DNA from 3 places in the Micromonospora olivasterospora genome. Region 1 is predicted to be linked to each of the others. Evidence: riboswitches for the same ligand, from Rfam matches in the RefSeq annotation. Region 1 holds a riboswitch; each other region holds the start of a gene.

Region 1 (2,194 bases):
TACGCCCGCGGCCTTCCGCCGGGGCACGCCTTCTCTCCCACCGCGGAGATCGGCGCCGCGACCGGGATCGAGTTCCTCGCCGGCGGCCGGCTGCTCGCCGCAGCCGAGCCGGTACGCCGGGGCGGCGGCGCGGCGGCCGTGGTCGGCCGCTGGGCGCGCCCCTGACGGTGGGGACCGCGGCGACGGCTCAGCCACCCCTGGGCCGTCGCCGCCGCGTCCGCCACCGTCGCGGCGTGTCCGGGGCCGTGGCTTCCGGGGGTTCCACGCGGGTGGAACTGCCGCGGACGAGTCCGTCGTACTGTCGGCGAGCCGACCGTGCGCGGCAAGTGACTTTCGGTTTCCCCCGTGGCGCGGGGGGTGGATCACCGGATAGTGTGGCGCTGCCGTGGTGTTCGGGAAGCCGGTGCGGAACCGGCGCGGCCCTCGCCACTGTGATCGGGAAGTCCGCGGCCCTCGTCGCTACGAGGTCACTGGGTGCCTTGCACACCTGGGAAGGCCGGCCACGGACGCACCTCCCGTCAGCCAGGAAACCGGCCACGGCACTGCGATGACCCGTCCACGAGGTGCTGGAAGGCGATCCCGATGCGCGAGCGCGCGATGCGGCCCACCCTGTTCCGGCGCGCTGCCGCGCCACTGTCCATCGTGCGAGGTCCTCATTTCCGGGCTGCTCGCCGACGTGTACGGGATCCGCGCCGACGTGGCGGCGCACCCGGTCACGGGGCGGCCCACCATCACGTACCACCCACCCGCGTCATGAACCGGCACGTGCTGCTGGTGGCCCGCGGGGTCACCCACACCACGGGCCAAGAGACCGGGCGCCGCCTCGCGGCGCGCGCAGGAGGAGTCGCACATGACGGAGCCGGAAGGCTGCCTGGTGACGGTGTGCCGGGACTGCTGCTGCGGCAGCGCGGGCAAACACCCGTACGTCGACCACGACGCGCAGCTGCGACGTCTGCGCGACGCGTTGCCGGCACCGCACCGGGTCCGGGTCAGCACCTGCCTCGACCTGTGCGCGCAGTCGAACCTGGTGGTCGTCCAGCCCAACCGGGCCGCGCGGCGCGTCGGGGCGCGTCCGGTCTGGTTCGGTCTGGTCCTCGACGACGCGGTGGTCGACGACATCGCCGACTGGGTCCGCGCGGGGGGACCGGGTGTCGTGCCGTTGCCCGCCGTGCTGGAGCTGTCGCTGGTCGGCACCGGGATCCCCGCCGGGGGCGGCTCGCCCGACGGCAGCCCGGTCTGACCGTCGTCGTCGACGCCCCGGAACCACGGGCTGCCCGCGACGTCCTTCGTCATGCCGGCCGGCGGCCCGTCGACGCTGTGGACGCCGGCCGGACCGCGGCGGGAAAGAGCCGCGCCGGGTCCGTGACCGGACCCGGCGCGGCGTGGGTTCCGCTAGGCGGAGATGTTACGGACGGTGTTGTACAGGTTCGCCACCTGGTTGCCGTAGTACGGCGAGTACATGTACTGCGGGAGGTTGGTGTACTTGAAGTCGTTGTGGCCGTTCAGGTAACCCCAGTTGCCGTCGAACTGCATCAGCCAGCCGCCGCCGGAGGAGCCGCCGGTCATGTAGTTGACCATGTAGATGGTGCCGCCACCGCCGTTGTAGGTGGGGCCGTTCTCCGCGGTGAGCAGCTGGCCGTTGAACGGCGACGCCTGCGGGTAGCCGAAGGCGTAGACGTACTGGCCGATCGCGAAGTTCCAGCCGATGCCCTGCCCGCCGAGGTAGTCGCAGATCCGCCAGCCGTTGACGCGGCCGATCACGGCCGAGCCGACGTCGTTGGCGAAGTCGTTGTTGTTGTAGTAGAAGGCCGTGGTGGACCAGAGCTGGATGGCGGACCACTGGCCGTAGGGGGCCGCGCCGTTGTTGTAGTTCGGGACGAAGACCCAGTTGCTGGCGAACACCCCGCCGCCGGTGAGGCAGTGGGCCGCGGTCCACACCGAGGACCTGCCCTCGGTGTTCACGATGGTCCCCGAGCAGACGTAGTTGCCGCCGTTGAGGGTGAAGAAGACCTTACCGGCGGTGCGGGCCGTCGGGTGGCCGACCGGGTAGTTAGGGTAGTAGGCCTGCGTCCCCACGCCGGAGGAGTCGCCCGTCGACCCGCTCGCCTTCGGCGTGACCGCGGGGGCGACCGGCGCCACGCTGCCGGACGGCCCCTGCGGCTGGGTGGCGTTCGTCGACTGGTCCTGGGCGCGG
Region 2 (2,194 bases), on a different contig from region 1:
GGGACGTGCAGCAGCGAGCACGACGACGACACGGCGACCTGGTCGGCCAGGCCGGCGACGGTGGCGCCGGTGACCGCGGCGGCGCGCAGGTCGGTGCGCCAGATGTTGTGCCCGTCCACCAGGCCGGCGACGATCGTCTTGCCGCGCAGCGGACCGGCTCCGCTGAGCCGCCTGAGGTTGCCCGGCCCGGCGACGAGGTCCAGGCCGATCGCCTCGACCGGTGTGCCGAGCAGCGCGGGCAAAGCGTCGCCGAGCTCGCCGAAGTAGCTGGCGACGAAGATCTGCGGCCGCTGCTCCAGCTCGCCGAGCCGGATGTAGGCGCGGCGCAGCGCGTCGATCTCATCCGGGGTGCGGTCGGCGACGTAGGCGGGCTCGTCGAGCTGCACCCACTCCACACCGGCCCGCGCCAGGTCCGCGAGCAACGAGGCGTACGTCTCGACCAGGTCGTCCAGCCGGGCGAACGGGTCGGCGCCCTTGGCCAGCAGCAGGAACGTGGCCGGGCCGACGAACACCGGCCGGGTGGTGATGCCAAGGGCGCGGGCCTCGCTGTACTCGCTCAGGGCCTTGGCCGGGTTCGGGGTGAACTGGGTGTCGGCGTCGATTTCCGGGACCAGGTAGTGGTAGTTGGTGGCGAACCACTTGGTCAGCTCCAGCGCCGGCTCGGCGTCAACCCCGCGGGCCATCGCGAAGTACGTGTCGAGCTCGGGCAACCCGAGCCGGCGAAACCGGGCCGGGACCGCGCCGACGGCGACGGCGGTGTCGAGGACGTGGTCGTAGTAGGAGAACGTGTTGGACGGGATGGCGTCGAGGCGGGCATCGCGCAGCGTCTGCCACACCTGGCCGCGCAGGCCGGCCGCTGTCGATTCCAGGGCGGCGGCGTCGATGCGCCCTGCCCAGTACGCCTCGACGGCCTTCTTCAGCTCGCGGTTGCCGCCGATGCGCGGATAGCCGAGCACGGTGCTGGTACCGAATGTCACGGGGTGTTTCCCTTCCCTCGAGGTGCCCGACGTGCACGGGAAGGCAGGGGAAAGGCCAGACGGCCTTCCGCCCGGCCCTCCCGAGAGGCCGTCGGGGGCGCACGCGGTCGTGTGCGCGGTGCGGGCAGGTCTTCGGACTCGTGGGCGTCGTGCTCGCGCCTACCGGCCGTCGCTTCCCAGGCTCGCGCCCAGTGCTTGATGACGGCTTTCGTTCCCACTCACCGCTGCGGGGCAGTCCCGGTCTCGCACCGGGTTCCCTCTTACGACGCACGGCCTGGCGGCCGCGCGAACCAGCACTGCAGGCAATCCTAGAACTCGTCATCTGTTGCCACGACCGGCCCCACCGGACGGCCGAACCATCTGCGATGGACGCCATATATGCCGACGGCAGGGGAGCCGCACACAACATCTCGTGTCGGCGTGTCCTTGGCCCGACGGGCTGCACGCATCCGGTGAGGGGCAGAGAGCGCGATGGAAAGGCGCATCGACCCCCAGAGAGTGCCAAACACCGGGCCCGCGGCGAGTTCGACCAGCAGTTCATCGGGGCCCGCGAGATGAACGCGGCGGAGCTGAAGCGGTTCGAGGCATGGGAGATGACGCGATGAGCGAGGACGTGGTCCGGGCGGCCGAGGCGTTCGCCCGCGGCGAGGTCGACTACGACGACACCGCCCCGGTCGAGCTGCCGCCGGCGGCGGAGACCGAACCGATGGTGATGCGCGGAGTGCGCCTGCCCGTGGACCTGGACCAGCGGGTCCGCGACGCCGCCGACGCCGCCGGCGTCAAGGCATCCACCCTCATCCGCGAGTGGATCGAACTCGGACTCACCGAGCTGGAGAACGACCGGCCCGTGTCCCTGTCCGCGCTGCGCCGCGCGATCGCCCACGCCACCCAGGCCAGCCGCGCCGCCTGACCGGCTCACCACCCACTCACAGCGGCTCACAGCGCAGAGTCACACCACCAAGCCAAACACCAACCACTGGCCGTTGCCAGCGAAGTTGAACTTCTTGCCATCGAATCTGGTTCGGATGGAGTTTCTGCCACTACAGATGGTCCGCTCCTGGTCATCGAGTCTGGAGTTGATGATGACGCTGGTGGCGGCGGAATCCGTTTGGCCTGGCGCTGAGCTGGTGTTCGTCGCGGCGGCTGGTGCGTAGGCCCACCCGATCGCGGCGCGACGGCTACCACCACGATCGGGGTCAGATTCGGTGGCACAAAGC
Region 3 (2,194 bases), 3.2 Mb from region 1:
CTTGAGCCCGTCGATGACCCCCTGCGCGCCGTCCGGGCCGACGTCGGCCCCGCAGCAGGCCGGGATCACGATGACGTCGGGCTTGCGCTTGATCAGCTCCTCGGTGCCGATCCGGGCGAGCCGGCCGGGCACGTCGTCGAACACCTGAATGCCGCCGGCCTTCTCGATGATCGTGGTGGCGACGTCCTCGCTGCCGAAAACCCGCAGCTCACCGCCGCCCGGCCGGTTCAGCATCGCGACTGTCGGCCGCTTCACCCCGGCGAGTTCGCTCTCGACGCCGGCGACGGTCTGCTTCATCTTCGTGACAAGAGCCTCGGCCTGCGTCGTCGTGCCGAGAACACGGCCGAGGTCGGTGAGGTCGCCGTAGACGCTGTCAAGCGAGACGTCGTTGTCGGCCAGGGATTTCTGCCCCTCGCCGTCGGCGGTCGGGCAGTACTGGGTGAACAGGTACGAGCCGATGCCGATCTTGTTCAGTTCGGCGCGGGTGCCGAGTCCCTCGGTGGTGAAGGCCCCGGTGAACCCGGAGACCACGAAGTCCGGGTCGAGGCGCAGCACCTCCTCGCGGCTCGGATACTCCTCCGGGTAGTAGGTCGGCTCCTGCTGGTCCGGGTGGAACTGCGCGGCATATTCGGGCAGCAGCGGATTGTCCAGGTAGGCGGCGCCGACCAGCTTGTCGCCGGCGCCGAGGGCGTACACCGCCTCGATCCCATTGTGGAAGGCCGCGAAAATCTTGGTGGGCGGGGCGCCGGCCGGCACGGCGACACCGCAGTTGGTGACGGCGGTCGCGCCGCTCCCGGCGGTCACCTCGGGTTCGGTGTCGCTGCCGGAACAGCCGGCGAGGGCGACGATGAGAACGGACAGCGGCGCGGTGATGCGCCAAGGCATGGGGAACCGCACAGCGGGACCGCCTTCCAGCACCTCGTGGACGGGTCGAAGCGTGCCGTGGCCGGTCTCCTGGCTGACGGGACAAGCAACCACCGGCCGGCCTTCCTAGGCGCAAATGCCCAGTGACCTCGCGAACGACGAGGGCCAGCGGTCTCCCGATCACAGTGGCGAGGGCCGCGCCGGCATCACACCGGCTTCCCGAACACCACGGCGCCCACACGATAACCGCTCACCTCCGGCCAGGAACCGCTGCGGGGTGCCGGGGGTGGGGATCGACGCACCGAACCCGCCCGCCGCCGCGTGGCCGGCACAAACCAGAAACGCCCCGGGAGAGGATCTCCCGGGGCGTTTCTGATGCATCCGATCAGCTTGTTGTTTAACCCTTCTGATCTCGTCGTTCGGCGATGGTGAGGGCGCGTTTCACGGTCTTCCCGACGTCGTAGCTGGGTGCGGGCTGTCGGTTCTTCCCCATGGACAAGCCCGTACGACGCCGACTACGACTCAGCGGGGTGATCAACGAGTACCACCGGGCGGCCTGAAATGATCTTCAAAATGCCAGGTCAAAGCCACTGAACGAGTTTCGGCACGGTGCAGGCTGCGGCGTAGCCGAGGCGTCGCAGCCGGGCGCCCAATCGTGCGGAGCTCAGCGACGTGCCGGGAGCGGCGCCGGGGAACAGCCACCGGTTAGCTAGCGGACGAGGTTTTCGGCACCCGCAGGGGCCTCCGTGGTGCGTATCTCGATGATGCCGGCGACCCAACGGGTTCCCCTGGGACCGCCGACCCGGATCACGGCGACCGCGGCGAGCTGGTATCCCGGTGCGCCGTTACCGTCAGCCGATTCGATGGGGGTACCGAACCGGATGATCTCGCGCCATATGTCGAACCCAGGCCCGAGATCCCGAGCGACCTGCGCGATCGGCTTGCCGGTCTCCCGCACGATCCGCACCGTGCCCTCGCGGAACTTTCTATCGAACCGCTTTCTCGTTTCAGCCATGACCGTCTGTCCCCTTGGGTTTGGTCTCCACGCTGACGGGGGAACCTCACCCGACGATGATGATCTTCCCCGCAGCGGAGCCGCCGCCGAACGGGACAACGCCGGGGCCCTGTCAGGTCGATGGGGGCGCGGTGTCGGGTTCCTGTTTGATGGGTTTGGTGGGGTTGATGGGTGGGAAATTCTCTTCCTTGTCGTAGTAGTGAGGGCCGTAGTCGGCGATGACGATGCGATGGGGGTTGATAACGAGGTTGAATAGGTTGTTCAGACCGAAAAGCACCATGATTTCTTGTCGGCGGATTCTGTTGTTGTTGTCGG

Evidence for each region. A riboswitch is a leader RNA that binds a small molecule or an ion and turns the genes downstream of it on or off. The one in region 1 is predicted to bind cobalamin.
Region 2: linked by a shared signal. The riboswitch ahead of metE (5-methyltetrahydropteroyltriglutamate--homocysteine S-methyltransferase) and the one ahead of JD77_RS25225 (hypothetical protein) in region 1 are both predicted to bind cobalamin.
Region 3: linked by a shared signal. The riboswitch ahead of JD77_RS10600 (ABC transporter substrate-binding protein) and the one ahead of JD77_RS25225 (hypothetical protein) in region 1 are both predicted to bind cobalamin.

The regions. Positions count from the first base shown of each region.
Region 1 is NZ_VLKE01000001.1:5,496,601-5,498,794, forward strand. It holds gene ggt (gamma-glutamyltransferase) at 1-165, shown strand, start outside; cobalamin riboswitch at 370-553, shown strand; gene JD77_RS25225 (hypothetical protein) at 875-1,240, shown strand; gene JD77_RS25230 (trypsin-like serine peptidase) at 1,393-2,194, opposite strand, start outside.
Region 2 is NZ_VLKE01000002.1:35,605-37,798, forward strand. It holds gene metE (5-methyltetrahydropteroyltriglutamate--homocysteine S-methyltransferase) at 1-977, opposite strand, end outside; cobalamin riboswitch at 1,084-1,287, opposite strand; gene JD77_RS31295 (hypothetical protein) at 1,579-1,887, shown strand.
Region 3 is NZ_VLKE01000001.1:2,310,620-2,312,813, forward strand. It holds gene JD77_RS10600 (ABC transporter substrate-binding protein) at 1-897, opposite strand, end outside; cobalamin riboswitch at 928-1,110, opposite strand; gene JD77_RS10605 (hypothetical protein) at 1,574-1,822, opposite strand; gene JD77_RS10610 (hypothetical protein) at 1,992-2,194, opposite strand, start outside.